Regions from separate parts of the Rummeliibacillus sp. TYF005 genome, predicted to be linked through region 2. Evidence: riboswitches for the same ligand, from Rfam matches in the RefSeq annotation. Region 2 holds a riboswitch; each other region holds the start of a gene.
The links. A riboswitch is a leader RNA that binds a small molecule or an ion and turns the genes downstream of it on or off. The one in region 2 is predicted to bind S-adenosylmethionine.
Positions count from the first base shown of each region.

Region 1: another riboswitch for S-adenosylmethionine. It lies ahead of CW357_RS11680 (bifunctional homocysteine S-methyltransferase/methylenetetrahydrofolate reductase); the one in region 2 lies ahead of metK (methionine adenosyltransferase).
Region 3: another riboswitch for S-adenosylmethionine. It lies ahead of metA (homoserine O-acetyltransferase MetA); the one in region 2 lies ahead of metK (methionine adenosyltransferase).

Region 1 covers NZ_ML122563.1:25,969-36,451, reverse strand. Annotated here, with positions in the region: gene CW357_RS11695 (Delta(5) desaturase DesA) at 1-855, opposite strand, end outside; gene rpoN (RNA polymerase factor sigma-54) at 1,183-2,478, shown strand; gene metH (methionine synthase) at 2,531-5,965, opposite strand; gene CW357_RS11680 (bifunctional homocysteine S-methyltransferase/methylenetetrahydrofolate reductase) at 5,946-7,805, opposite strand; SAM riboswitch class I at 7,964-8,062, opposite strand; gene CW357_RS11675 (class A sortase) at 8,217-8,876, opposite strand; gene CW357_RS11670 (protoporphyrinogen oxidase) at 8,991-10,376, opposite strand.
Region 2 covers NZ_ML122572.1:28,142-38,624, forward strand. Annotated here, with positions in the region: gene CW357_RS13935 (S66 family peptidase) at 210-1,205, shown strand; gene CW357_RS13940 (NUDIX hydrolase) at 1,370-1,849, shown strand; gene CW357_RS13945 (YjfB family protein) at 1,894-2,073, shown strand; gene CW357_RS13950 (transposase) at 2,181-2,492, shown strand; gene ytkD (RNA deprotection pyrophosphohydrolase) at 2,544-3,017, shown strand; gene CW357_RS13960 (alpha/beta hydrolase family protein) at 2,995-3,780, shown strand; gene CW357_RS13965 (hypothetical protein) at 3,793-4,248, shown strand; gene pckA (phosphoenolpyruvate carboxykinase (ATP)) at 4,612-6,198, opposite strand; SAM riboswitch class I at 6,399-6,514, shown strand; gene metK (methionine adenosyltransferase) at 6,780-7,985, shown strand; gene CW357_RS13980 (S16 family serine protease) at 8,040-8,669, opposite strand; gene CW357_RS13985 (MFS transporter) at 9,186-10,454, opposite strand.
Region 3 covers NZ_ML122555.1:33,168-43,650, reverse strand. Annotated here, with positions in the region: gene argC (N-acetyl-gamma-glutamyl-phosphate reductase) at 1-693, shown strand, start outside; gene argJ (bifunctional glutamate N-acetyltransferase/amino-acid acetyltransferase ArgJ) at 708-1,931, shown strand; gene argB (acetylglutamate kinase) at 1,894-2,673, shown strand; gene CW357_RS09235 (acetylornithine transaminase) at 2,670-3,812, shown strand; gene CW357_RS09225 (DUF4212 domain-containing protein) at 4,333-4,635, shown strand; gene CW357_RS09220 (sodium:solute symporter family protein) at 4,652-6,328, shown strand; gene CW357_RS09215 (aminotransferase class I/II-fold pyridoxal phosphate-dependent enzyme) at 6,474-7,655, opposite strand; SAM riboswitch class I at 8,054-8,159, shown strand; gene metA (homoserine O-acetyltransferase MetA) at 8,391-9,299, shown strand; gene CW357_RS09205 (elongation factor G) at 9,401-10,483, shown strand, end outside.

The DNA of each region.
Region 1 (10,483 bases), on a different contig from region 2:
CTGTAATGGTGGTGTTTTTGTATGAGCTTCTTGTAATTTATAGTTTGGTACACGTGGTGCTAAATGATGTACATGATGGAAGCCAATATTACCTGTAATCCATTGTAAAACAAGTGGTAATTTATAATAAGAACTTCCTTCTATTGCCGCCTTTACATAATCCCATTCATTCTGATTTTCAAAATAAGAATCTTCAAAAGTATGTTGGATAAAGAATAACCAAATACCAAGTGATCCGGCAACAAACATGGTTGTTCCATGAATGATTAAAAACGATTGAACATTTGTCAGTAAAATAATGGCCGTAATAATTGCGGCAATGCAGATATTTGATAAATACGTATTAATACGTTCTTTTTTCCTTGCATCTCTGTGATTAAATCGGCTATCGATTAACACTAAATATAAAGGTCCTAATCCAAACATGACGAGCGGATTACGGTAAGCTCTATAACAGAATCTTTTCCATTTAGAAGCTTCTAAATATTCATCAACTGTCATTACCCAAATATCCCCGATTCCTCGTTTATCCAAGTTAGAACTTGAAGCATGATGAATCATATGCTCTTTTTTCCACTTTTCATATGAAAATAACGTAAGAACTCCTGTTATAAATCCCATGAAATCATTTGCTTTTTTATTTTTAAAGAAAGAACCATGCGTGCAATCATGAAAAATAATAAATGTACGAACTACGAAACCTGCTGCGATGATACTAAGTCCAATTGAGCCTAACATTGTGTAAGGAATAGTCCAATATGCAGCAGTTAATATTGCGAGCAAGGGAATAATTGTATTTACTATTTGTATGATACTTTTTTTCGTATCAGAAGTTGCGAAAGGTGTAACTGCCATTTTTAGCTGTTTTGTTTTTTCACGGTCTGTCAAAGAAATCCCTCCAACCTTTTTGCTATTGAACTTATCATACTTTCACTTATCGTTTTACAATAGATATAGATGTCATGATGAAAATATGACATTTATCATGTTCTTAGTGTTGAAGATAGGAATTTATCATATATTAAATAACAATATTGGAAAATATACTTTGAATATAGCTTTCCTTTACCATTTCTCATCATTTAAAATAGATATATAGAGTATAATAATCAATACACAAAGGAGAATTTTTTGAAGATTTCAAGTAATTTTTTTGCAATTTAGTTTTATGGAGGGATTTTTTTGAATCTTTTTCTTCAACAACGCCAAGAACTTAAATTGTATATGACAACTCAGCTAAGACAATCTATAGAATTACTCCAATACTCAACATACGATTTAGAACAATTTATACGCCAGCAAGAATTAGAAAATCCATTGATTGACCTTCAAGAAAAACCAACGTCACCACAAATTGAGAAACTTCCACCTTTTAGACCATCTAAATATGCAAAACAGGCAACATCCGATATTTCAAAACCAATTGAAGAAAATCTAAGAGATTATTTGTTGAAAATGGTCAATTTAAATTTTAAAGATAGAGATACACAAAAATTACTAAAGTATATTATCAATAATTTGAATGATTTTGGTTACCTAATAATAGAAGATAGCAATGCAATTTATTCTGCAGAATTCATTACAAAGGGGATTGAACTTCTTCAACAGATTGGACCGATTGGAATTGGAGCAAGAAATTTAAAAGAATGTCTAATAATGCAATGTCAATATAGATATCCGAACCATCTTATTTTACAAGAATTAATTCAAAATCATTTGTCATTACTTGCTGAAAACAAGTGGCAAATGATTGCTAAAAATATGAAATGTTCCGTAGAAGTCATACAACAATTAAACAAACAAATCCAAACACTCAATCCAAGACCTTGCAATTTTTCTATTTCTGATAGCATTGAATATGTGCAACCTGATATTATTGTAGAATTTCAGGAAAATGAATTGACATTCTACTTAAACGATTATTATCTTCCTCAAATCCATCTAAATAAGCATTACTTAAATGTACCAACTATAAATAGTGAAGATAAACAATATATCCTTAATCATCATAGGAATTACCAGTGGCTCGTAAACAGTATTGAACAGCGCCGAAATACAATTATCAAAATAATGCATGTACTAATCAATAAACAATTAGATTTCTTTAAAAATGGCATTGCCCATCTAGCACCATTAACTTTAAAAGAAGTTGCAGAGGAAATTGATATGCATGAATCTACCGTAAGTCGTACAACATCAAATAAGTTTATCCAAACGCCTATCGGAACATTTGAGATGAAATCATTGTTCACTTCTAAAATCTCTAAAAATGATGGCGGTCAAATTTCTCAAGAAAAAGTAAAAGCATTATTAAAACAAATTATTCAAAGAGAAAACAAATATAAACCATACTCCGATCAAAAAATCTCGGAGTATTTAAATTCTGAATACGCTATACAAATAGCTAGAAGAACTATTAGTAAGTACCGTGATGAGCTGCAAATTCCAACAGCCAGTATGCGAAAAATATGGAAATAATCAAATGTAAAAGCCCATCTAGTCCGCAGCTAAAGATGGGCTTTTGACTATTTTATTCTACATTAAAATACCGTGCATCTGGGTGTGCAAAAACCATGGCACTAACAGATGCTTCTGGAGACATCATGTAACCGTCGGTTAATGTAACACCTATATCTTCTGGCTTGATCAATTTAAATAGTTTTTCTTGATCTTCGAGATTAGGACAAGCTGGATAGCCAAATGAGAAACGTTGTCCTTGGTATTTTGCTGCAAAGCGATCACGCATTGTAAAATCAGTACCATCAGGGAATCCCCAGAAGTCACGCATTTCTTGATGTATCCGTTCAGCAAATCCTTCCGCAAGTTCTAAAGCTGTGGCTTGTAATGCATGACTTTCTAAGAATTTTCCTTGATCCTTTAAACGAGTAGCCGCCTCACGAACACCATGTCCTGCTGTTACTTGCATAAATCCAACATAATCCATTTCTCCACTATCTACCGATTTTAAGAAATCAGCCAAACATAAGAATGGCTTCTTTTGTTGACGTGGGAATGTAAAACGTTCAACCTCTTTTTTAGTATCATTAGGATCATAAATAATTACGTCATCTCCATCTGATTGTGCTGGGAAGAATTGATACATACCAGATGGGCTTAAAATCCCTGATTTTAAAAATCCTGTTACTAATTCATATAGTTCAATAGCTCGCTCATCACCCTTTTCGAGCATCGTTTCATTGAAACCTTTTAATCCAAGATGATGTCCGATTAAGGTTCTCATATTCACATATGGTTGAAGATGCGCAACGGAATAATCTCTTAATATATGTCTTGTTAAATCTTGAGGTACAAATACAGGTACATCATTTCGTACTGTTTTAACAGGTTTTGGAGCAACAGCAACGGCCGTTCTCTCTCCTCTTTTTACTTCTTGTGCCATTCTTTTTTCTTGAGCTGCATATATTTCATGTAAAAGATTTTCTTTATCATCACTTTGCAATCGGTTGGCTATTTCAAGTCCTTGCATCGCATCTTTAGCATATAACACAGGACCACCGTATTCCTTCGCAATCTTGGTATCTGTAAACTTTCGAGATAATGCAGCCCCACCAACCATAATTGGTGTTTCAATCTGTGCCTCTTTAAAATCTTGTGCAGTAACAACCATTTGTTGAGCTGATTTTACAAGTAAGCCTGATAAGCCAACTATATCGGGTTTTTCGGTACGAATAGCCTCTATTAACGCTTGAGGAGTCACCTTGATTCCTAAATCTATTACTTTAAAGCCATTATTACTTAAAATAATATCTACTAGGTTTTTCCCAATATCATGTACATCCCCTTTTACAGTTGCAAGGATTACTTTGCCTTTCCCTGTATCATCTTCTTTTTTCTCCATGAAGTCTTCAAGGAATGATACCGCCGCTTTCATAACCCCTGCAGATTGCAGTACTTCCGCAACAATAAGCTGGTTATCGTTGAAAAGTTTACCTACAGTAGCCATCCCATCCATAAGAGGTCCATTAATAATATCTAACGGTGTATCATATTGTTTCAAAGCAGCTTGTAAATCCGGTATTAACCCCTCTTTTGTACCTTCAACTATATAATAAGCTAAACGTTCTGGAACTGTTTTAGGAATATCTGCTTCTGTTTTTTCCTTCTTTTTATCACGATAGAAATCTGTAAACTTCGCTAATGTTTGATCTGTTGTTTTAAATAGTAAATCATTTGCTAATTGTTTTTCATTATCAGGGATAGAAGCATAACGCTCAATCTTTTCTGTATTAACAATGGCATAGTCAAGACCTGCTTGTGTACAGTTATAAAGGTACACAGCATTTAATACTTCACGTCCAACTGGCGGTAACCCAAATGAAACATTACTAACACCAAGAATTGTTAGAGCTCTTGGTAGTTTTTCTTTAATTAACCGAATCCCTTCAATTGTCTCAACAGCTGATCCTATATACTGCTCATCACCTGTTCCAACTGGAAAAACAAGTGGATCAAAAATAATATCTTCTGGTGCTATTCCCCATTGGTTAACGAGTAAATCATAAGAACGTTCAGCTATCTCTAACTTACGATGTCGATCAACCGCCATACCTTTCTCATCAATTGTGCCAACAACAATTGAAGCACCATATTTTTTGACGATTGGTAATACTGCTTCAAAACGTTCTTCCCCGTCTTCTAAGTTAATAGAATTGATAATTGCTTTTCCTTGTGAGTATTTTAGTGCTTCTTCAATTACCTTTTCATCAGTTGAATCAATTACAAGAGGTACCTTAACTTTTTTCACAACTTCTTGCATAAAGTTCTTCATATCTTCCAATTCATCACGATCTGGATTTGCTAAACATATATCTAGAACATGCGCGCCATTCTTCACTTGAGCACGAGCAATTTCTGATGCTTCTTCATACTTTTCCTCTACAATAAGTCGCTTAAATTTACGAGAACCGATAACATTTGTCCGTTCACCAACAAATAGTGGACGCATAGAATCGTCATAAACCAATGAATCAATACCAGATACTACATGACCATGCTCATGATCAGGCTTCTTGCGTGGTTTTTGGTCTTTGACAACCTCTCGTATTGCTCGAATATGATCTGGCGTTGTTCCACAGCAACCACCGACTAGATTTAACCATCCTTTATCTGCAAAGCCTGCAAGTTTTTTTGATAAGGATTCTGGGGTTTCATGATAATGTCCTTCTTCATCAGGGAGACCAGCATTTGGATAACAGCTAACATAACTTGTTGCAATTTCAGACAAAGAGCGCAAATGATCTGTCATAAATTCAGGACCTGTTGCACAGTTTAATCCAACTGATAAAGGATTAATATGTTCAATTGAAATATAAAATGCTTCGATTCCTTGACCAGCTAGTGTTGTACCCATAGGTTCAATTGTCCCTGATATCATCACAGGAATCTTTTTATGTAGCTCTTCAAAAGCTTGCTTAATCCCTAAAGTGCCCGCTTTGACATTTAACATATCTTGACTTGTTTCAAGTAGAAGAACATCCGCTCCGCCTTCAATTAGTCCTTTCGCTTGTACATAGAAATCATGTTGTAACTCATCGAAAGTAATACCACCCGTTACTGAAAGTGTTTTGGTAGTTGGGCCCATAGAGCCCGCTACAAAGCGCGGCCAATCGGGAGTTGAAAATTCGGCCGCCGCTTTTTTTGCAATTTCTACTGCTCTTTTATTGATTTCCTCTGCTCTATTTCCTAAAGAATATTCATTTAAAACAACTGGTGTCCCGCCAAATGTATTTGTACTAATAACATCTGAACCTGCTTCAAGATAAGCACGATGTATCGATTCAACAACATCTGGTCGAGTAATATTCAAATATTCATTACACCCTTCATATTCCTCTCCACCAAAATCTTCCGCTGTTAAATTTGCATTTTGCAACATCGTTCCCATGGCACCATCTAAAACTAAAATGTGATTTTCAAGTCGTTCTTCAATGAGATGCTTTGACATAGTTGCTTTCATCCTCTCTCTTGAAATCTAATTCGCGTATATAGTTCATTAACTCAATTGACATATCATAACGCATAAATGGTGTGATTAAATAGATTCCATTAAACAATTCGGCCGCTGTATCAATCAGCTCTTTTGCAATAGCAATTCCTTCAAATCTCGCGGCTTCCTTATCTTCACCTGTCGCTCTCATACGTTCTAATACTTCTTCAGAAAGCTTAATACCCGGCACTTCATGATGCAGAAATTCCGAATTTCTTACACTTGTAAGTGGCATGATACCAATGAATATAGGCGTTTCTAAATGTTTTGTTGCTTCATACACTTCAATAATTTTTTCTTTACTATAGACAGGTTGTGTGATGAAATAATCTGCACCCGCTTCGATTTTTTTCTCTAACCGACCAACTGCACGCTCTACTACACGTACATTAGGATTGAATGCTGCAGCTACTGAAAAATTCGCTTTTTTCCGGAGTGGCTTTCCAGAAAATGAAATACCTTCATTCAATTTTTTTATAAGTTGGAGAAGTTCAATACTAGAGACATCATATACACTTGTTGCGCCTGGAAAATCCCCTACTTTGGATGGGTCGCCTGTAACCGCTAAAATATCATGAATGCCCAACGCATTTAACCCCATTAAATGTGATTGCAAACCGATTAAATTCCGATCACGACAGGTTATATGGGCAAGAGGGCGAATATTATTATTTAGCTTTAATATTGATCCCATCGCCATATTACTAATTCGCGGTGAGGCAAGTGAATTATCTGCCATGGTCACAGCATCAGCTCCAGCTTCATATAAAGCCTTGGAACCTTCTATAAACTTTTCGATTTCCAAATGCCTTGGTGTATCAAGTTCCACTATAATAGAACGTTCCTTTTTCGCCTTCTCATGAAGTGGCTTATAACTTTCTTTTGTAGCTTCTTTAATCAATATGACTTCTTTATGCTTAACTACTTTATGCTGAATTGGTGGTAGATCTGCCAAACGGTGTTTGACCGCTTCTATATGTTTTGGTGTTGTTCCGCAACATCCACCAATCAACCTTACTCCCTGATCTCTTAGCAATACTGCGGATCTGCCAAAGTATTCTGCCTCAGATTCATAAACTATTTTGCCATCTTCAACATCTAAAAGGCTTGCGTTAGGATAAGCCGAAAGAAAGGCTTTTGATGGGAGTTCTACATCTTCAAAGGCTTGGATAGTATGGTGTGGACCTAAGCGACAGTTAACGCCTACGATATCAGCGCCGATTGCTTCTAATTGGTGAAGAGCATCATTTAATCGTAAACCATTTTGCAAAATACCTGGTTCATGCATCGATACTTGCGAAATTATTGGAACATCAGTGATTCTGCGCAAATGCTTTACTGCTGCCTTTAATTCATCAAAATCATAATAAGTTTCAAGCAAAAGTCCATCCGGATTACCAGCTAGTAGAATTCCTGCCTGTTCATCCAACGACCGAATGATTTCGTCTAAAGTCGCATCACTTTTTCGAATACCCCGAATACCACCGATTGTCCCTAAAACAAACTGTTCCCCTTTTGAAGCAACTTTTTTTGCAATCTGAATGGCACTCTCATTTATGGCTTTCACAGAATTTTCAAGACCATATCGTTCTAATTTAATAGCGTTTGCTGTATAAGTATTCGTTTGAATAATGTCTGCACCTGCATCGATATATTGTTGATGGATATTCTCAATAACTTCTGGCTTTTTAACATTTAATTCCTCATAACAATAGTCGATTCCATACGAATATAATAATGTTCCCATTGCACCATCTGCAGTTAAAACTTGCGATTGAAGTTTTTCTAAAAGTCCCATACTGTCCTTCCTTTCTTTTCTACCGTAGTCCTACCACTCGGTATTATTTTCCACATTGAGCTTGTGAGAAAAATCGATGTGGGAATTTCATCAAATTTAAAATAAAAAACCTTCTTAACAAAAAATAAGAAGGTTTTAGAATGCATATTGATTGCTCCTTCTTATCTACAGGATTACTCCACTGGAATTAGCACCTGACCAATTGGCTGGTTGCTGAAGCTTCATAGGGCCAGTCCCTCAGCTTCTCTTGATAAGAAATAATATTTAATTTTTAGAATAATTAAAAGAATCATACTCCTTAATATACTTTTCGTCAAGGACATATGAAAAAATGAGTTACATTTGTATTTTTTATAATTGCAACTCATTTTACGGTTGTAAAAGGAAAGACTTTTAGTAAGCTATAAAAATTTATTTTAGCTTAAAATAGCTCGTATCATCAGTATATGTTTCTTTCTTAATGAGTTTTCCGCGAATAATCATACGTTTTTCACCATTATAGTTACAGGTGACAAGTGTGATTAGCTTTTCATCTCCTTGATCTTGAATCACTTCTACTTGTGTTGGCTTGACGATAAACATATCAGAAATTTGATATTCGTATATATTTCTGAAATCTGTAATATAAACTTTCATACCTTCTTGTGCTTTTGTTAATGGGCTAAATAAGGTTTTACCATTATTCATATTATGCCCAGCTAAAGAGTAATTTCCTTGTCCCATAACTTGATCTTGTTTCATCGTTCCTGCACCAACCGTTAAATTAATATTTGAAATTCCATAGACGATTGGTAATTGCATATGAACATCCGGTACACTAATTGCTCCAATTGCATGTACATCTTTCTTTTTCGTTTGGGCATTAAGTACATCTTGTAAACGAATATTTTCCACCTTTGCAAAATCGAAAGTTGCCTGTGGTGTTGTCTTTGCTTTTTCAATATTGGTCTTTTGGATTGTTTCCTTAGACATGTTATCTACCAACAATACCATTATTGGTTTTTGAAAGGTCAATACTAATCCCGTAAAGAGTAATAAAATACCGAGCACTAAACTCAACTTTCTCATCATTTTATAAACCTCTTTCTTTTTTCTTATCTTTCCATGTTACATAGTGAGTTCCAATATTACAATAAAAAAAGACCAAGAGAGAGATTAGCTCTTGGTCATAGAAACTTAGAATTATTAAATTGATTGGATAATTTTTTCTGCTGTGTCTTGTCCGTTTTTAATGCAATTTCCAATGCCTACTCCATAATATGAGCATCCTGCTAAAATAACATGTGGATATTTTTCTTCTAATTGGGTAGTCAATGATTTTACCGTTTCTGCATGTCCCATACCATAGACAGGCATTAAATCATTCCATTTTGTCACATTTACAACAGCTGGTTCGCTATCTAATTTTAATGATTTCTTAATATCTTCCAATGCTATTGCAGTTAACTCTTCTTCGTTTAAATGTTTGAGCTTATTGAATATAGGATTTGAGCTTTTATAAAATAGACGGACAAGTAAATTACCCGATTTAGATGTATGGTTCCACTTGCGACTTGTCCAAGTACAAGCATTGCATTTTACATCACTATTTTTTGATACTATATAGCCCGTACCATCAGCTGGTAGCTTTTCATCAGGAATATTAAATCCTACATAAATGGTAATAATAGAAGCATTATGAATGGTATTTAGTTCTTCATCAATTCTTTTGTCTTTTAATATCTTACTCGTTACTGCATGTGGGGTTGCTAATACAATATAGTCGGCGATAATATTTTCATGTTTATCAAACGAACATATATATCGGTCATCACTTTTTGTAATATTCGTCGTTGCTAGACCTTTTATAATTTCTACATCTGTTAACGTTTCTTCTAAGCGATCAATCAATTGTGAAAGTCCATTTTTAAAAGAGATAAACTTTTTGTCTGATGACTTTTGGAATTGCTCACGGTTTGCGCCAAACCCTTTGATAATACTGCCATATTGTTCTTTATAATCTAGTAAATATGGTAATGTAGATGCCATTGTTAACTTATACAAATCACCTGAATATACACCCGATAAAACAGGAGCAATTTGCTTTTCGACTAACTCTTTTCCTAAAAAGTATTCAAGAAATTCACCAATCGAGCTATCCTTTGTGAAACGGTCATTCGGTAAATCTAAGTCTTTTAATGCTTCTTTTTTTCCCTCTGGTGAAACTAGTGTACTGCTATTTAATGATTCGATGCTTGTAGGGATCCCAAATACGCTATCAGCAGGGATAGCATGTAATGTATTATTCGTATATATATATGATATACCCGTGCCATTATAAACGAGGTCAGTTTCTAATCCAATTTCTTGGACAAGAGGCAATACACTTTTATGGCGGGCAACGATTGAATCAGCACCTGTTTCCATGATGAATCCATGGTTATGCTCCGAATGTATTTTGCCTCCTAGATATTCATTTTTCTCTATTAGCACAAGATTTATATCTAAATTTTTTTCTCTTTTCTGTTTTTGTAAATAATGCATAGTGCAAAGCCCAGTAATGCCTCCGCCAACTACAACAACTGTTTTCAAGTTGTCCAACTCCTTTATATTCACGAGATTATTCGATTCTTGACAAATCTTAGTATAATCTTTCATATCAATGGATGCCATGATTTTGGTCACAACAGTTTAAGTGA
Region 2 (10,483 bases):
GTTATTTTGAAATGATGGGTTTTAGTGATTATTACTCAAATTCTTCATATTTTCTTCATACTTATTTCATATTTTTGTTATTTCTTGTATGAAAGTGATAGTTTATCCAGATTTACAATAAACAATTAAGTGCTACTAATTGAGTAGATTAATGATCAATAATGTGTAGTATACTTACAATACTTCATAATAATAGAAGGGTGGTAGCTATGTTGTTTGAAAAGTTAAAACAAGGAGATACAATCGGTATTTTTTCATCATCTTCACCCGTCACTGTAACTTCAAAGGTTAGATATGAGCGTAGTAAACGATTTTTAGAAGAAAAGGGATTCTACATAAAAGAGGGAAGTTTGACAGGAAAACAAGATTATTATCGTAGTGGCACTCCAAAAGAACGCGCTGAGGAACTAAATGAGTTGTTGCGAGATCCTAAAGTAAAGATGGTTATGTCAACGATAGGTGGTACGAATTCAAATAGTCTATTGCCTTATATAGATTATGAAGCATTTCGATGTTCACCAAAGTTGATCATTGGTTATTCTGATGCAACCGCTATTCTCCTAGCGTTATATGCAAAAACCAATATACCTGTATTCTATGGACCAGCTATAGTTCCTTCATTTGGTGAATTTGAACCACTCGTATCTGATACTTACCAGTATTTTGAAAATTTATTTGTAGCTAAAAAATCCCTTCCTTACAGTATTCCTACTCCTGACAAATGGTCTGATGAGTGTGTTAACTGGTTGGAAAAAACACAAGAAAAAACGTTATATAATAACGAATGGATTTGTGTTAATGGAGGTGTAGCAGAAGGCCGCCTTATTGGTGGTAATGTAAATACGATGTATGGATTTATAGGTACAGAATATTTTCCTGAGATCAAGAAAGGAGATATTCTGCTAATTGAAGATAGTGCGAAAGATGCTGCAACAGTGGAAAAGAATTTTGCAATGCTAAAATTACATGGTGTTTTTGATAAAGTGGCTGGTATTATTCTAGGAAAACATGAACTTTTTGATGATCTTGGCACAGGCAGAAGACCTTTTGAAATACTTGTGGAGCAAATTGATCAACTACATATTCCAATTTTAGCTGAGTTTGACTGTGCACATACGCATCCTATGCATGCTATGCCGATTGGAAGAAAGATTAAATTAGATACAAATAGAAAAGAAGTTTTACTAGTAGAAGATTGGCTATAGCAAGAGTTTAAAAAATGGTTTTATAAATAACTGAATAGTTAGAAATAATTCATTTTAAATGAAACATTATTCAGATACATATCGTTTATTCCTGTGATTGGTGTAGAAAACAACTTACGCTGATTGATTTTCGCTTTATTTTAGAGAGGGAAAGGGGAAATCATATGGGATATGTATCGGAATTAAGAGCGCTAGTAGGTAGTCGTCCACTAATACTTCCAGGAGCAAATGTGATTTTATTAAACTCTGATCACCAATTATTGTTGCAGTTAAGACAAGACAATAATTGTTGGGGATTGCCGGGTGGTGCATTAGAACCGGGCGAAACACTAGAACAAGCGGCAAAAAGGGAATTGTATGAAGAAACAGGATTAAAGGCAAAATCACTTAACTTGTTTAATATATTTTCTGGGGAAAACTTTTACTATCAATATCCACATGGCGATGAAGTTTATAATGTGATCACTTCATTCATATGTACCGACTATGATGGAGAACTCAAATTAGATATAGAAGAAGTAAAAGAACTTCGATTTTTTGATATAAAGCAATTACCTGAAAAGATAAGTCCTCCGGAATTGCCGATTATAATGAAGTTCCTTGAACAAATAGATGATGAAAAATCAATCAAAAAATGTAGATAGATTATTTTCTCCCGATATAAATACTATAAAGGGGGAATTGAAAATTGGAATTGAATTCAATTATGAATACACAACTTTTAGAACTACAACAAACAGTTCAAATGAGTGTTTTGCAAAATGCCATGAATATGGAAACAACTTCAGCAGTTCAATTGTTAGAACAAATGCCAGAACAACCAGCAGTTCATCCGTACAAAGGTTCCGTTATAGATATTCAAGTATAAATGACTTCAAACGTAAAGCTTAGTGGACATCCTATTTCGATTATAGGATGTCTTTTTTGTATAAAAATATTTTAAATAAACCAAGCTATGAAAAAAGGAGAATTCAAATGTCTAATAATGTTGATGTTTATATATCTGTCATGCACAAATATTATAATTTTGCACCACAACTTGCCCCATATGAATTTCACATAAATGTAGATCCATCTATGTTAAGAATTTTTGATGTATTGTTCGAACAAATGACTAGTTGGGATAATGATGGAATGTGGAGAGCCCAACTTCCTGCTGTTCCGTATCATTTTGATGAGCAAAATGATGAGGTAGATTTCCGTTTGATGAAGATATATGCTCTTATTCATGAGTTTGGAGATAAAGAAACGAAAAAATTCATTGAACAAATGCCTTACTATAGTTGATAGTTGATGGCTCCTTCGCTACACTAAAGGTAATAAGGAGTGAGCGAAGGTATGTTTACATATACAGATTTAAATGGTAATGGCTGTGAATTGTCATTTAAGAAAAATGCATTTTCTATTGCACCAAAACATGTGCTTGTATTAGCAAAGTATGAAGGAAAATGGTTACTTACAGATCATCCAAAACGCGGGTATGAATTTCCTGGTGGTAAAGTAGAACAAGGTGAAACTATAGAGGATGCTGCAAAAAGGGAAGTATTTGAGGAAACGGGAGCTTCAATTGGACAATTAGAGTGGTTAGCGACTTATATGGTTCAAGAGGAAATGCCTTTTACAAAAGCAGTTTTTACTGCATCTGTAGAAACGATTGATCGAAACCATCCAAATGTAGAAACAAGAGGCGTCATATTAATGACTGAAGAAGAATTATTAGCAAATGAGCATTTAAGTTTCTACATGAAAGATTTGGGCATGAAGAAGATTCTTGAAAAGGTGAGTGAACGTGAAGATAAATGGGAAAATTGAAAGCTTAAGGGATTATCCATCGCCTAATCCACGTGTTACATTAAAAGAAATAACATATTGGTCTGATGGTTTACGTGTAAAAGGCTTACTTGCTACTCCTGTTACTCATGCAAATTATGAAGGTATACTTTATTTGCGCGGTGGTATGCAGGGAGTAGGTATGGTGCGTCCTGCTAGAATCACTCAACTTGCTTCACATGGTTTCACTGTATTTGCACCATACTACAGAGGAACACGTGGTGGTGAAGGACGAGATGAATTCGGTGGTAAAGACCGATTAGATGCAGTTAATGCAGTGGAGGTTTTAAAGGAGTTTTGTAAAAAGGATCGTATTCATCTTTTCGCTTTCTCAAGAGGTGGTATTATGGCGCTATGGACGGGAATATTGCGCGATGATATTACTTCAATCGTGACATGGGGTGGCGTATCAAATGTAACCTATACGTACGAAGAAAGAACAGATATGCGAAGAATGATGAAAAGAGTATTTGGCGGTTCACCTCGGACAAATCCAATAGCATACGAAGAACGTACACCAATTGTCCATTTAAAAGACCTACATGCTTCAGTATTAATCATACATGGAATGCATGATGAGAATGTTGGATTCAAACATGCGCAGTTGTTAGAAAAAAATTTGAAAAATTTAAATAAACATGTAGAGACTTGGTATTATCCCGAATATACGCATTTTTTCCCGAGCGATATTAATCGGAGAGTTGTAGATGATGCCTGTCAGTGGATGAAGTTACAACATTCATAGGGGTGGCGAATTGTGGGCTATATTAAAGCGAGGGTGGACCCTGAAAAGCTAAAAAATAATAAATTGAAGTTTGAAGAAAAGTATCCTTATTGGGAAGAATTGTGGACCAATTACACAGAACCTTATTCTGAAGTTCAAATTCAAAATTGGAAAGAAGAAAAACAAGCAATCGAAGAATTAGAACAAATTAGTTATGTTTCAAGAAGTGAAGGACTTGTGAAAATCCAACTGGTTGTGTTGGAAGAAGATACACGAAATTACTTTAAAAATAAGCCACATATTGAGGGTAAGCTCAAATGGTTTTCCATTCTCTTTCATGATGATGAAATGAGAGAGGGTATAGAGATCCGTAATTATGGAGAAGAAGTTTTCTTTAACCAAGTAACAAAGGATGAAGCTGAAGGAATTGTCCATATGTTTGAAGAGTTTAAATTGATCGTCGAATTTGTACCAGATGATACAGATTAATGAAAACATTACACATTTGTTGTAATGTTTTTTTGTTGTGCAGAAATGTGGGGGAGATTTTATGACGTAAATTGCTTAGAGAGCGGATAAAATTTGAATTCGAGCGGATAAATGGATCACAGGAGCGGATAAAACCGTCTCAGGAGCGAATAAAACTATCTCAAGAGCGGATAAACCAATCACAGGAGCGGATAAACGGACCACCAGAGCGTATAAACCCATCCCAGGAGAAAATAAATTCATTTCACCATAAACGCTAAAGTCTCTCCAGATAAAAAATGCACAAAAAAACGAGCAGTTGAATATACTGCTCGTTTTTCATACGATTTTGGATTTACTTATAGGTTTTTAAATAATTTTTAGTTAAGCGAGTGGTGCACCATTTTTAGTGATTTCTTCTGCTGCTGCACCGAATTTTTTAAAGTTTTCATGGAACATACCAGCTAATTCTGTTGCTTTTTTATCATAAGCTTCTTTATTAGCCCAAGCATTACGTGGATTTAAAAGATTTGTTGGTACACCTTCGATTGCAGTTGGCATTGCAAGACCGAAGATAGGGTCTTTGTCAGTAAATACATCATTAAGTTTACCGTCGATAGCATCGCGTACCATTTTACGAGTGTAAGAAAGTTTCATACGACTACCTTCACCATAACTTCCGCCAGTCCAACCAGTGTTTACTAAGAATACATTTACTTGGTGTTCATCAATTTTCTTCCCTAACATTTCTGCATAAACAGTAGCGTGTAATGGGAAGAAAGGAGCTCCGAAGCAAGTTGAAAATACAGGTTCAGGTTCTACAACACCACGTTCTGTACCAGGTGTTTTTGAAGTGAAACCTGATAAGAAGTGATACATTGCCTGTTCTTTCGTTAACTTACTAATAGGAGGTAAAACTCCAAAAGCATCTGCTGTTAAGAAAATAACAGTTTTTGGATGACCTGCAATAGAAGGATCAACGATATTTTCGATGTTTTGGATTGGGTATGCAACACGAGTATTTTGTGTTAGTGTCTCATCATCGTAGTCAGGAATTCGAGTTTCGGAATCTACGATAACATTTTCAAGCACTGTACCGAATGTGATAGCATTATAAATTTCAGGTTCTTTTTCAGCTGAAAGGTTGATTGTTTTTGCATAGCAACCACCTTCAATATTGAACACGCCGTTATCAGACCAACCATGTTCATCGTCACCGATTAGTTTACGATTACCATCAGCTGATAACGTTGTTTTACCAGTACCTGATAAACCAAAGAATAGAGCAACGTCACCTTGTTCGCCTACATTTGCAGAACAATGCATTGGCAGGATTCCGTTTTGTGGTAATAAGTAATTCATAATACCGAAGATAGATTTTTTCATTTCCCCAGCGTATTCAGTGCCGCCGATTAAAATAATACGTTTTTCTAAAGATACGATGATGAAAGTTTCTGAAGCTGTACCATCAACTTTTGGGTCCGCTTTAAAAGTAGGAGCGGATAAAATAGTGAAATCAGCTTCATGTGCATTTAGTTCTTCATCAGTAGGACGGATGAATAGTTGGTGAGCAAATAGATTATGCCAAGCGTATTCATTAACAACGCGGATTGCTAAGCGAGAATCTTTGTCTGCACCTGCAAAGCCTTTAAACACAAAAACTTCTTCTTTTTGTTTTAAATAGTTAACAACTTTGTTATATAATGAATCAAATACTTCTGCAGAAATTGGTTGGTTAATCTTACCCCAATCAATTTGATCTTTAGAAGATTCTTCGACTACCATAAATTTATCTTTAGGTGAACGACCTGTATATTTGCCTGTTACTGCACGAACAGCGCCATCTACTGTTAAGATTGCTTCACCGCGGGAAGTTGCTTTTTCCACTAATTGTGGGACTGAAATTTGTTCTGAAATGTTATTTCCTTGTAATAAACCCTTCAGTTCATTCGCAATTTCTACTGAATTCATCTTTGTTCGTACCTTCCTTTTTATGTTATTACCCTTTAAAAGGGTTTCTATTCTTCATCTCGAGAATTAGTATAACACATTGAAATGAATAGTCTATACTAATAGGGATTTATTTTTATGATTTTGATTTTTTTGTTACTATAAGAAAATAAGTTTGACTTTCATAGTAATATCACTTACTATATGCATTAGAACGGATACTCTTATCCCGAGCTGGTGGAGGGTCAGGCCCTATGAAGCCCGGCAACCTGCATTATCTTTCACGTGATGCGTTGGTGCTAATCTGATGCAAGGAAGATTCCTTGAACGATAAGAGTGAAAGGTGCTTACGAAACATATCCTTTCCTCATTGATTTTCGATGAGTGAAAGGTTTTTTTTTTTCAAAAAATAGAAGCAAATCTGATTTGTTTCATTATTATATGCGATTTGTTGCATTCTATTTATATTATGGCACTTTCTATATCCTCGTGTTAAAAAAGCAGCTTATAGCTGGCTTGACGTTTAGAACTTAAACGGACATGGGTAATGAGTACCGTATCTTTTTTTCGAGAGGATCTCGTTGATAATAGGAGGAAACCAAATGACAAACAGAAGATTATTTACTTCAGAAAGCGTAACAGAAGGACACCCAGATAAAATTTGTGACCAAATTTCAGATGCAATTTTGGATGCTGTTTTAGCAAAAGATCCAAATGCACGTGTAGCATGTGAAACAACGGTTACAACAGGTCTAGTACTTGTAACAGGTGAGTTAACAACTACTACGTATGTAGATATGAAAGGTATTGTTCGCGATACAGTAGCGGAAATTGGCTACACTCGTGGTAAATACGGTTTTGATGCAGAAAACCTAGCAGTACTTGTTGCTGTAGGTGAACAATCACCTGATATCGCACAAGGTGTTGACAAAGCATTAGAAGCACGTGAAGGATCTATGACAGATGCAGACATTGAAGCAATTGGTGCAGGGGACCAAGGTTTAATGTTCGGCTATGCTTGCAACGAAACACCTGAGTTAATGCCACTTCCAATTAGCTTGGCACATAAATTAGCTCGTCGTTTAACAGAAGTTCGTAAATCAGGCCAATTAGATTACTTACGTCCTGATGGTAAAACACAAGTAACCATCGAGTATGATGAAAATAACCATCCAGTTAGAGTAGACACAATTGTTATTTCTACTCAACACGATGAAGAAGTATCTTTAGACCAAATTAAAAAAGATTTAAAAGCAGAAGTTATTGCCAAAGTTGTACCGGCAGAACTTCTAGATGACAACACAAAATACTTCATCAATCCAACAGGCCGTTTCGTAATTGGTGGCCCTAAAGGTGATGCAGGTCTTACTGGTCGTAAAATCATCGTCGATACTTACGGTGGATATGCTCGTCATGGTGGCGGTGCTTTCTCTGGGAAAGATGCTACAAAAGTTGACCGTTCTGGTGCATATGCAGCTCGTTATGTTGCGAAAAATATTGTTGCCGCAGGTCTTGCAGAACGTGCAGAAGTACAACTTGCATATGCAATCGGTGTTGCACAACCAGTATCAATCGCAGTCGATACTTTCGGTACTGGGAAAGTTAAAGAGAGTGATCTAGTAGAAGCAGTTCGAGAATTCTTTGACTTACGTCCAGCAGGAATTATAAAAATGCTTGACCTACGTCGCCCAATTTACAAACAAACAGCAGCTTACGGTCACTTTGGTCGTACAGACTTGAATGTGCCTTGGGAAAATACAGACAAAGCAGCAGCATTAAAAGCTAAATTTGCTGTTTCTCCAAAATAAAAGTGAAGTTTTAACAAAATAAAAAAGTCGTTCACAAAAAAGTGATCGACTTTTTTATTTTTCATTAATCTTTTCAACAACATCAATTGCCTCATCAATTGTTGCTACATCAAAAATTTGAATATTACTATTAATCGCCTTTCGTATCTTAATAGCTTCTTTTTTATTTTCGCTTGGAATAATCATATAAGAAATGCCTGAAATACTAGCGATTTGGATTTTTTCTTTTAACGCACCAATTGGTTTTACGTCTCCATTTTTGTCAATTGATCCAGTTATGGCAATAGGGTGTTCGTTTTGCAAATCTCCATTTTTAACCTTTCCAGATAATACAAGTGCTAAACCTCCGCTATCTCCACCAATACGTTCTCTATTTAGAAATGCATCTATTTTTTGATTAGTTTTTTGATCAGTTTGATTTAAATAGTAACTAACATTTTTCTTCATTTGTTCAGTAGTGTCTTCTTTAAGATGAAGCCAGCTTAAAAGTTGTCTATTTTTACTAGCATAGCGATCTTTATTATCACCTTCAACGATAGCAAGTGGCTTGACATGTTGTCTTTCTAAGATTTTCGAAACATCTAATTTATTTTTTGTTAAAGAGAATTCTACACTATTCACACCAAGTAAATAGATATTAGTCCCTTCGATAATTTCCTCAGGTGGCTGATAAAGAAGTGCCACATGTGTTGTAGCATCATAAAAAATTAGCGGAAGCTCATAACAAAATAATATAAAAAGTATACAAACTGCATAGCTGATTTTTCTTTTGTATACTTTTTTCCTTTTTAAAATATGAACAGTTGTTAGAATAATTAGGCTAAGTAAAAAGAAAAGAATAAAAGATGAACCACTAATTTTGTTTTGAAGATATAGTAGTAGAAATATGGGATAAAATAAAATGCACAAAAAGCTAACTAAAAGAAAAGACATATTCTTTTTATTTCTAAAAATGAGAAATTCACTCCTTATATTACTTGATATGCCTATCTGGATTTTAATATTGAAACTGGAACATAATAGTATATAAAACTATTTATACTATTATGTTGGATGATAGAACGTAAAATAACATTCAAACTGTTTCAGATTCAACAGACATTAACGGGTAGTAAGAATAGCAAGCAAAATAAAAAGAAGATGAAGAAGAGTGATTCCTAGGAAAGAAGGCTGAATAAACACAGAATTACTGTTTAAAGTTTAATCCATAATAATTTCATTTTTAGGATCATGTTTTTTGAGTAAAATAACAAACAGACTGCCTAATGCACAAAATACCCCTGAAAGTATAAATGCCCATGTGTAAGAATCAAAGATATTGTAGATAAGTCCACCACCATAAGCAGCAACTGCTGCACCAACTTGATGAAATGCGACCATCCAACCGTACATCATAGCACTTTTCTTCATACCGAACTCGCGTCTTGCAAGGCCAATAGTAGGAGGTACTGTTGCAATCCAATCAAGGCCATAGAAAACTGAGAAAATAACAAGTAGAGTAATAGAGCCGTTATTTAATGCAAAAGGTAAAAACAATAGGGAAAGGCCCCGAAGCCCATAATAAGAAAATAATAGCCAACGATTATCAATTTTATCACTAAGCCAACCGGATAAAGTTGTACCAACCAGATCGAATATTCCCATAAAACTTAACATCGAAGCAGCAAGAACCATCGGAATACCATAACTCATGCAATATCCTACAAAATGAGTACCAATTAGACCAGTAGTTGAAAGACCACAAATAAAGAAACTGCCAGCTAAAAGCCAAAATGCTTTGCTTTTACTTCCCTCCATTAAAGAGATCCATACAATTTTAAAAGGGTTTTCATTTGAAGTAGTATTGGTACTGATTTTAAACTCATCCTTAACAGCTCCTAATGCTGTGATTCCAAGCTGTTTGGGCCAATCCTTCATGAAGAGTACTATTATTAAGAGCATAATAGTACTTAGACCAAAGATTAATGCAATAGCATGGTGCCAACTATACTGCTCTATTAACCTTGCGAGAATAGGTAGCAATACAAGTTGCCCGGTTGCTGTAGCAGCAGTTAAAATACCAACAGCTAGACCACGGTGTTTGACAAACCAACGATTTCCAATTTGTGTGCTTAATACGGTCAAAAATAAGCCAGAACCAATTCCAATCATGACACCCCAAATTAAAATAAGTTGCCATTCCTCTGTCATGACAAAAGTTAAGCCAAGGCCTAGTGTTAAAAGTGCCATGGATGCAATCATTGTTCTTTTTAATCCGAATCTTTCGACAAATGCAGCCATAAAAGGCCCTGAAAAACCATACAAAAAAAGTCCTACAGCAAAAGCGAAGGATATAACAGGTCTACTCCAACCAAACTCAGCTTCAAAGGGTTCTATAAAAACACCCGAAGACGAACGTATTATGCCTGCTACGATGATAGAAAAGAAAGTAATAACTAATATTACCCAACTATAGTGGATCTTTTTCATATAAGCATCTCCAATATAAAAGTTCATAT
Region 3 (10,483 bases), on a different contig from region 2:
CCTTCAGCTCCTTTGCATATTATTGAAAAAAGTGTTTATGGTCTTACTGAATGGAATGAAAAACAAATTGAAAATGCTAATTTAATTGCTAATCCAGGATGTTATCCAACGGCAGTCTTATTATCATTATTACCACTACTGAAAGATAACTTAATAGATTCTAAAAGTTTAATAATAGATGCGAAAAGTGGAATAAGTGGTGGTGGAAATAAACCAAATGCCAACAACCACTTTTGTGAAACAAACGATAATACATCAATATACAAGATCAATCAGCATCAACATATTCCAGAGATTGAACAGGCTATGGCAATGTTTGCTGAAAAAAATAATCCAATCACTTTTTCTACACATTTAGTACCTATGAATCGTGGAATTATGGCAACTAGCTATGCAAATTTACAAGTTGGTGTTACAAAAGAAGATTTATATAACAGTCTTTATAATAAATATGAAAAGCATCCATTTGTACGAGTAATCGAAAACACTACAAAAATAAATACTAGCCAAGTTCGCGGAACAAACTATTGCGATATACATATAAATGTAGACGAACGTACAGGTAGGGTAACTATTATCTCAGTAATTGATAATTTAGTAAAAGGTGCAGCAGGTCAAGCAATTCAGAATATGAATGTAATGTTTGGTTATGAGATTACAACAGGATTAACACAAATTCCAATTTGGATATAAAGGGAGAGAGTATGTTGACAGTTACAGATATATTAAAAAGAAGTGCAAGTCATAATATTATTTCACCAAAAGGATTTAAAGCAGCAGGGATTCATTGTGGCCTTAAACACAAAAAGAAAGATATGGCATTGTTAGTCAGTGAAGTTCCAGCAAATGTGGCAGGTGTTTTCACAACGAATGTCATCAAGGCTGCTCCGTTATTACTTTCAAAAGACATTGTTCACAGCACTGGTAAAATGCAAGCAATCATCGTTAACTCTGGAAACGCAAATGCATGTACTGGTACTCAAGGTGCAGAAGACGCTTATACAATGCAGAAATTGACAGCTGAAAAGTTAAATATACCACAGAGTTTGGTAGGTGTATGTTCAACAGGTGTTATTGGTGAATTAATGCCAATGGATACTGTGAAAAAGGGAATTGAAACAATTAACCCCGGTACAGAATTGGAAGATGCACTTGATTTTTCACAAGCAATTTTAACAACGGATACTGTCACAAAACATACTGCTTACAGCATTAAAATTGATGATAAAGAGGTAATTATTGCAGGAGTTGCTAAAGGATCAGGTATGATTAAACCAAATATGGCAACAATGCTAGCGTATATCACAACTGATGCCAATATTAGTCATGAAACTCTCCAAGCACTATTAGCAGATACTACAGAAAAAACATTTAATGCGATTACAGTTGATGGAGATACATCTACAAACGATACAGTACTTGTCCTAGCAAATGGATTGGCAGAAAATAATGAATTAACACCAGATCATCCGGATTGGAATGTCTTTACGGAAGCTTTTAAATCTGCCTGCGAAGACCTATCTAAAATGATTGCAAAAGACGGAGAAGGTGCAACTAAACTAATTGAAGTAAATGTATCAGGCGCAAAAGATGATAAAGAGGCATTACAGATTGCAAAAACTGTAGTTGGTTCTTCACTAGTTAAAACAGCAGTCTTTGGTTGTGATGCAAACTGGGGAAGAGTTATTTGCGCAGTTGGATATAGTGGAATGACCGTTAAACCGGAAAATATTAAAATTCAAATTGGTTCAACACTTGTTGTGGAATCCGGAGAACCAATTGTATTTTCTGAAGAAGAAATAACGGAATATTTAAAACAAAATGAAGTGAAAATTTTAGTCGATATGGGAATTGGAGAAGGTAAAGGAACTGCATGGGGGTGTGATTTAACGTATGACTATGTCCAAATCAATGCCACATATAGATCATAAAACTATAGTGATAAAACTTGGTGGAAGTATACTAGGCGACTTAAACAGCTCATTTTTTGAGAAAGTCCAAAAGTATATAAAAAGTGGCTATCAAGTTGTTATAGTACATGGTGGTGGACCTGCTATTAATGCTAGCTTAGAGAAAAACAATATAGCATATAAGAAGGTTAATGGAATTCGTTTTACATCTAAAGAGGCAGTCAAAATCGTACAACATGCCCTTATCGAAGAAGTAAATCCTTACCTTACAAAGCAGCTAAATTCTGCAGGTATCTCATCCATTGGGTTAAATGGCATAGATAGTTCTATTTTTGAGAGCGATTTTCTTGATCAATCAGTTTATGGCTATGTTGGTGAAATTCAAAAAGTACATTTGTCTACGATTCAACAATATTTTGATGCAGGTAAAGTACCAGTCATTGCTTGTTTTGGTGCCACAAAAGATGGGATTCCACTAAATATAAATGGAGATACAGTAGCTAGCGATATAGCATTGGCGATTAAAGCAGATGCATTATTGTTAGTAACAGATACACCTGGCATTAGGATTAATAATGAGGTTCAACAAGAAGTAAACCCAGAGATTATTAGAAATTGGATTGAAACAAAGGATATATATGGTGGTATGATTCCGAAAGTTCAAGCAGCGATTGCATGTTTAGAAGAAGGAATTCCAGCTATACATATCGTCGATCAAAAGTTTCAAGGCACTAAAATTACAAAAGAAGGGGTGTTATTATGAGCGCACTATTCGGCAATTATAAAACTAGACCAATTCAAATTGTAAAGGGTAAAGGTACAACAGTTTGGGATGAAAATGGTAAATCCTATTTAGACTTTACAAGCGGAATCGCAGTATTAAGCTTAGGACACGCAAATCCAATATTGGTAGATACGATTAAGCATCAAAGTGAATTACTTTGGCACACTTCTAACCTCTTTGAAAATAAGTATCAAGAGAAATTAGCAGAGAAATTAGTCAAAGATACACATTTATCACATGCTTTCTTCTGTAATAGTGGTACGGAGGCAAATGAAGCAGCCATAAAATTAGCTAGAAAACATACTGGAAAGCATAAAATTATTACTTGCTTACATTCATTTCATGGTAGAACTTTTGGTTCCATGTCTGCAACTGGTCAAGAAAAAGTGCACAAAGGTTTTGGACCTATTGTCGAAAAATTTGAGTACATACCATTTAATGATGTAGATAGCTTACTGGAAAAAGTTGACGATGAGACAGCAGCTATTATGTTAGAAGTCGTACAAGGCGAAGGTGGCGTTCATGTAATTACACCTGAATTCGCACAAGCAATTCAAAAAATCTGTGATGAAAAAGGAATTTTATGTATCGTCGATGAAGTTCAAACGGGAATTGGTCGTACGGGTACAGCTTATGCTTATGAACAGACTGCATTAAAGCCTGATATTGTAACATTAGCAAAAGGTTTAGCTGGTGGTTTTCCAATTGGTGCTATGTTAGGAACCGCCGAATTATATGAAAGCTTTGGTCCGGGTACTCATGGTACTACGTTTGGTGGTAATCCATTAGCAATGGCAGTTGCGACAGCAGTTATTGAGGAAATTTTCACAAAAGCGTTTTTAAAAACTGTAACAGATAAATCGCAATATTTTAAAGAAAAATTGCAAGCGGCGTTACCTGCTTCTGTTGAAATAAGAGGGATGGGCCTCTTACTCGGAATAACTTGTGATAGCTCTTCAAAATTGGTTGAAATAACTGACAAAAATGGTTTACTACTTGTACCTGCAGGAGAAGATGTTGTCCGCTTACTTCCACCATTAACAGTAAGTTATGATGAAATAGATCAGGCTGTTGAAATATTACAAGCAGCAATTCCTGTAACTACAACAGTGAAATAACATCTGTGAATTAAAGCGCTCAGAGAATCGCCATTCACATGCAAATAACCTCTTTTAATTGTACTTCTTATAAAGAAATGGAACGGGTACCATTTCTATTATAGGAAGTACTTTTTTATGTTAAAAGTTGAATGGATAAAGATTGGAATTTAAGAGAAACTTTGTTTGTATTTTGCAGGTTCTTATAAAAATATTTGTATGATTTAGTATGTGCATCAAATTTTGTAGAATCAATCGATTAGGATTTTTTACTTTATTATCGTTTTATCTTGATCATTTCCAACATATATTAGAAGACGTTGAGATTATAGGAGGTGTTTTGTTGCTTCTGTTTCTTATCTTATTCACTAGTATTTGTCTTACCTATGCACTAATAAAAAAACGGTTCATTTTTCTTACCTTTCCTGTGGTTGCACTAATTATTTTAATGATAGTCAAGATAATTCTGGTACCGCTTCCTTTAAAGGAAACGTTTCAATTTATTTTTGATTTGAGATAGATTAATAGAAAGGTGGTCCGTATGAAAAAGATTGATAAAGAAGTTGCTGATGCTTATTTCCGTGAGAAAAATAGGTACATGTTTGTTTATTTTGCTCTTTGGTTTCTTGTGTCTTATGTTATGGTAGCGTTTGCAGACTCACTAACTGAAATTCAGTTTTTGGGATTCCCATTCCACTATTTTATGGGGGCATTTGGAGCGTTATTTACTTTCATTGTTTTACTGTTTGTAAATGCGATTGTCGGGGACAAAATTGATAAAAAATATGGGATTGATGATGAACGAAATAAAGAAATAGGTTCAAAAAACATGATAGATCACTAATGGAAGGAGGCTGAATATGGATAGTCAATTTTTAGTATCACTGGTGATTATACTATGTACATTTGCTTTATATATTGGAATAGCGGTATTTAATACTGCTAAGCAAACATCTGATTTTTATGTTGCTGGTCGTGGAGTACCTCCTATTTTTAATGGGATGGCGATTGGGGCAGACTGGATGAGTGCAGCATCCTTTATCGGAATGGCTGGTACTATCATGTTACTTGGCTATGATGGATTAGCCTATATTATGGGATGGACTGGCGGTTATTTATTTTTAACAATATTACTTGCACCTCAGCTTCGTAAATTTGGTCGCTTTACTGTACCTGAATTTATCGGAGACCGTTTTAATAGTAAGGCAGCGCTAATAATTGCTGCTATATGTACAATTATTATAAGCTTCACGTATTCAATTGGGCAGCTATCAGGTTCTGGTGTAGTAATCGGACGTCTCTTTGAAATTGATGCTAAAATAGGAACACTGATCGGCGTTGTGTTAATTGCATTTTATGCTGCATTCGGTGGGATGAAAGGCATTACTTGGACACAAGTTGCACAATACGTTATTTTAATAATCGCATATTTAGTACCTGTTATTTTTATGTCATTACAATTAACTAGTAATCCTATACCGTGGATATCCTATGGTGAAATTGTAACAAAAATGGGGGAACTAGACCGAGAACTTGGAATCTCTGAATATTTTGCACCATTCACAAATGGAACTAAATGGCAGTTTTTAGCACTCATGTTTACATTAATGTGTGGTACAGCTGGACTTCCACATGTTATTGTACGTTTTTATACTGTAGGTACTATGAAGGCGGCTCGTTGGTCAGGCGCTTGGGCATTAGTTTTTATCGGACTTTTATATTTTAGTGCACCAGCTTATGCAGCCTTTGCTCGTTTTATTTTATTAACGGAAGTTGCTGGTAAAAAGATTGCTGAATTACCTTCGTGGACCCAATCATGGATTGATACAGGAAAATTAGGGATAGCCGATACGAATGGTGATGGCATACTTCAATGGGCTGAACTTACAATTGCTAACGATATTGTCGTAATGGCTACACCTGAAATTGCAAATCTAGGTATCTTTGTTATTGGACTAGTGGCTGCAGGTGCAATGGCAGCTGCACTATCTACAGCTGGTGGCTTAATGATTTCTATTTCTTCGTCGTTTGCACATGATATTTATTACCGCATTATCAATCCACAAGCATCTGAACGAAAACGTCTACTTATAGGTCGTATTTCAATTGTTGTTGCAACACTACTAGCTGGTCTTATTGCATTAAACCCACCTGGTGCCATTACCCAAATTGTTGCATGGGCATTTGCAATTGCTACCGGTACTTTCTTCCCTGCACTCGTATTAGGCGTCTGGTGGAAGCGGGCTAATGCAAAAGGAACTATGGCTGGCATGCTTGTCGGTTTAGCTGTGACACTTCTTTACATTTTTAGTGCAAAGTATGGTGGCTTTACGATATTAGGCATTATCGATACAGGCGCTGGTATTTTCGGGGCGATAGCTGCCTTCGCTACTAATTTAATTGTGTCACTCTCAACACGTGCACCTTCACAAGAACTTCAGGACGCGGTTATAAACCTACGCTATCCAGAAAAGATGATTTATAAAGACGGTGAAGTTTATTTAAATGAAGGCTCATCGAAGGATATAAAGAATTAAGAGGGGGAGCAGTTTACCCCCTTTTTTTATGGAATCAAAGTATTGGGGTTTTAGTTAATGAAAAGCTCCACTGGTTAAGCTTAAACAACAAAAAAGTTCAAACTTGTCAAGAAACAAATTTGAACTTTGAAATATAACTCAAAATTTATACGCCAACTTCAACTTTTGAAAGCTTTCCCAGACGTTCTACAGCCTCTTTAAGTAAAGATTCTTCTTGAACTAATGCTAGACGGACATAATTTTTACCGGCATCTCCAAATATTGAACCTGGAACCATTACAACGCCTGTTTTTTCAATTGCATGATATACAAAATCGATGTCGTTCATCTCTTGATTAGGATATTTTGCAAAAACAAACATTCCACCTTCTGATGGTGTAACATTCCAACCAATACTCTCTAAACCTTCGACTAAAATATGGTGACGTTTTGTAAACACAGAACGTAAACGATCAGTGATTTCTTCAGCATGATCTAAAGCTACACATGCAGCATCTTGAATCGGTTGGTAAGTACCATAGTCAAGGTTCGATTTTAGTTCTTGTATAATCGAAATCATTTCAGCATTACCAGCAATATAAGCAATACGTGCTCCTGCTAAACTAAAACTTTTAGAAAGAGAATTGATTTCCATGCCAATTTCTTTTGCGCCAGGTGTAGATAAGAAACTCATAGGCTTGCCACCATCAAAATAGAATTCTGAGTATGCAGCGTCGTGAAGTACTATTATATTGTATTTTCTTGCAAATGCTACAACTTTAGCGAAAAATACTTCAGATGGCATTGCAGGTACAGGGTTACCAGGTAAATTTAAAATCATCATTTTTGCTTTTTCAGCAATTTCAACTGGAATCGCATCAAAGTCTGGTAAAAAAGAATTTTCTTCTAACAAAGGCATATAATAAGGAATTGCTTCTGCTAGGTGAATACCGGCATCATAGGCTACATAGGCGGGATTTGTTGTTAAAACATAATCTCCCGGGTTACAAAAGGCCATTGGTACATGAACTAAACCTTCTTGAGAACCCATAGTTTGAATAATTTCTGATTCGGGATCTAAATCTACATTACTACGACGTTTATAATAATTTGCAACAGCTTGGTAGAATTTTTTCGTTCCGCCCAAAGTATAACCGTAAGAACTTGCTAATGCTGCTTGATTAGAAAGTTCCATACGTACTTTTTCATCGGGGGGGAGGTCTGGGCTACCGAGACTTAAATCGATTAACTTAGTACCAGAAGCTGCTTTACGATTGGCGGCCGCTTTTAAATCTCCGAATATTGCTTTTGGAAACATAGCCATTTTTTTTGATCTTTCGATTTTCACTAGTAAGCACTCCTTAGTTAAAACTTAAATTTAACAATTATTTTATCATAGTTATCTATTATATAACAGTAAAAATTAGAAAAATTAAAAAACATAATCCGCATACAAAAACATATCCAGGAAGAATAGTCAAACTTAGTAGGTAATATAATAGATTTAATCTAAATATGTATAAAGAGTCTATTTCAAAATCCTCCTTAGTTTAAAAATGGATACTGATTGTAACCTACATTCATGTGGCTTTTTTTCAATTTTCATACTAAATTCTCCATAATTATCATAAGCTAGGAATAAGTGGTTCTTTTTCTTTAAAGTTGCTTAAGTTTCTGTTTTTCTTGTATTTTCTGAAAAGTTTGCAATATCAGCATTTCCATGTTAGGATTACATTAATTGTATAGATCTTATCAAGAGAAGCTGAGGGAAATGGCCCTATGAAGCTTCAGCAACCTCTGCTCTGCAGAAAGGTGCTAAGTCCTACAAGACAACTGTCTTGGAAGATAAGAAAACTGAGCGGAATTTAAACCTCTTTTCTTATCATAGAAAAGGGGTTTTATTTTTTATCACTCAATTACATTAAGCTAGTTCCTACATCAATTCCACCTATATAACCTAACAAACTAGTGTTAGGTTGAGAGAAGTAATTGTAGGAATTTAAGTTAGTGATTTCAATTGTCAAATTATGAATAATCTTCTCAATCGAAAGTGATTAAAGATATTCAAAAAGGAGAGTTACAAATGCCAATTAATATTCCTAAAGATTTACCTGCTACAGAACTGTTAAAAAAAGAAAAAATATTCGTAATGGATGAAGATCGATCTAGAAGTCAAAATATTCGTCCTTTAAATATAGCTATATTAAATTTGATGCCACAAAAAGAAAAAACAGAATTACAACTTCTTAGACTTTTAGGTAATACACCTTTACAAACAAACGTAACATTTCTAAATACTGCAACACATGAATCAAAAAATGTAAGTAAATCTCATTTAGAAACTTTCTATACTACTTATGAAGAGGTTAAACATCGTCGTTTTGATGGACTGATCATTACTGGTGCCCCAATTGAGCTTATGGAATTTGAAGATGTTGATTTTTGGGAAGAAATAAAGCAAATAATGGATTGGTCAAAAACAAATGTAACATCTGTTTTACATATTTGTTGGGGAGCACAAGCAGCCCTTTATCATCATTTTGGAATTGGAAAATTCCCGTTACCTGAAAAGTGTTCAGGAGTTTTTAACCATACAGTAAAAGATTCAACTGTAAAATTATTAAGAGGGTTTAATGACGTGTTCACAGCACCACATTCACGTAATACTTCGGTTTCATTAGAAGAAGTCGAAGCGCATCCTGAATTATCAGTGTTATCCTCTTCTGATGAAGCTGGCCTTTTTATAGCTATTTCAAAAGATGAAAGATTAATAATGGTAACTGGCCATTTAGAATATGATGCTTGTACATTGAAAGATGAGTATGAAAGAGATGTCGCAAAAGGTTTAGACATCCCTATACCTAAACATTATTTTCCAAATGACGATCCAACGAAGAGGCCTTTGAATGTTTGGCGTTCACATACACATCTACTATTTTCAAATTGGTTAAACTATTATGTATACCAAGAAACACCATATGAATGGGAGTGAACAGACCGTTGTAAGCAAACGAATGCTTGCAACGGTATTTTTTATGAGAGAAAGGATTTGATATACTAATGTTAATGAAATATTAGAAATGAGGAAGTACAATGTTTAAAACAATCGGGGTTTTAGCACATGTCGATGCTGGTAAAACGACATTTTCCGAACAGTTGTTATTTCATACAAATAGTATAAAAACTAGAGGCTACGTAGATCATAAAGACGCTTTTTTGGATTACAATGCGATAGAAAAGGAAAGAGGAATAACTGTTTTTGCGGAACAAGGTAGATTTATAAAAAATGGAGATACTTATACAATTATCGATACGCCTGGACATATAGACTTTTCTCCTGAAATGGAAAGGGCTATAAAAGTAATGGATTATGCAATAGTCATAGTAAGCGCTGTTGATGGAGTAGAAGGCCATACAGAAACAATTTGGCAACTCCTCAAAAAACACGAAATTCCTACTTTTCTATTTATCAATAAAATTGATCAAGAAGCTGCAAATGTTCCTAAAGTACTTAAAGAATTGCAACAAGAATTAGATCAAAATATTCTTCCAATTACTAACTGCTTAACAAATCAAACTCTATCAGAATCAGTTATTGAATTTATCGCTGAACATGATGATGAATTATTAGAAAAATATTTGGAACAAAATATTGATATGCAACTTTTTTTATCAACATTTCGACGCTTGATACAAAATAGAGAAGTATTTCCTTGTGCATATGGTTCCGCCTTAAAAGATATCGGTATAGTAGAATTTTTAGATCAAATTTCTATTTTAACGGAAACAACATATAATATAGAGCGCCCTTTTACTTCAAGAATATTTAAAATTAGACATGATAATAATAGGCAACGAATTACATTTATGAAGGCGTTAACAGGTACATTAAAAGTGCGTGATGAACTGAAGTTTGGAGAGAATACAGAAAAAGTAACAGAAATTCGATTATATAATGGCAACCAATATGAAGTTGTAAAAGAAGTAAAAGCTGGTGAAATATTTGCTGTTACTGGAATTTCTAGTGCTGCTATTGGAGATATAATTGGGGAGGAAGTTACCGATTATGGTCTATCAGTTAATATAATCCCAACATTACAATCGAAAGTAGTAAATGAAGGTAATGAAAATATAAAGGATGTATTAGCTTATTTTCAATTATTGGATGAAGAGGAT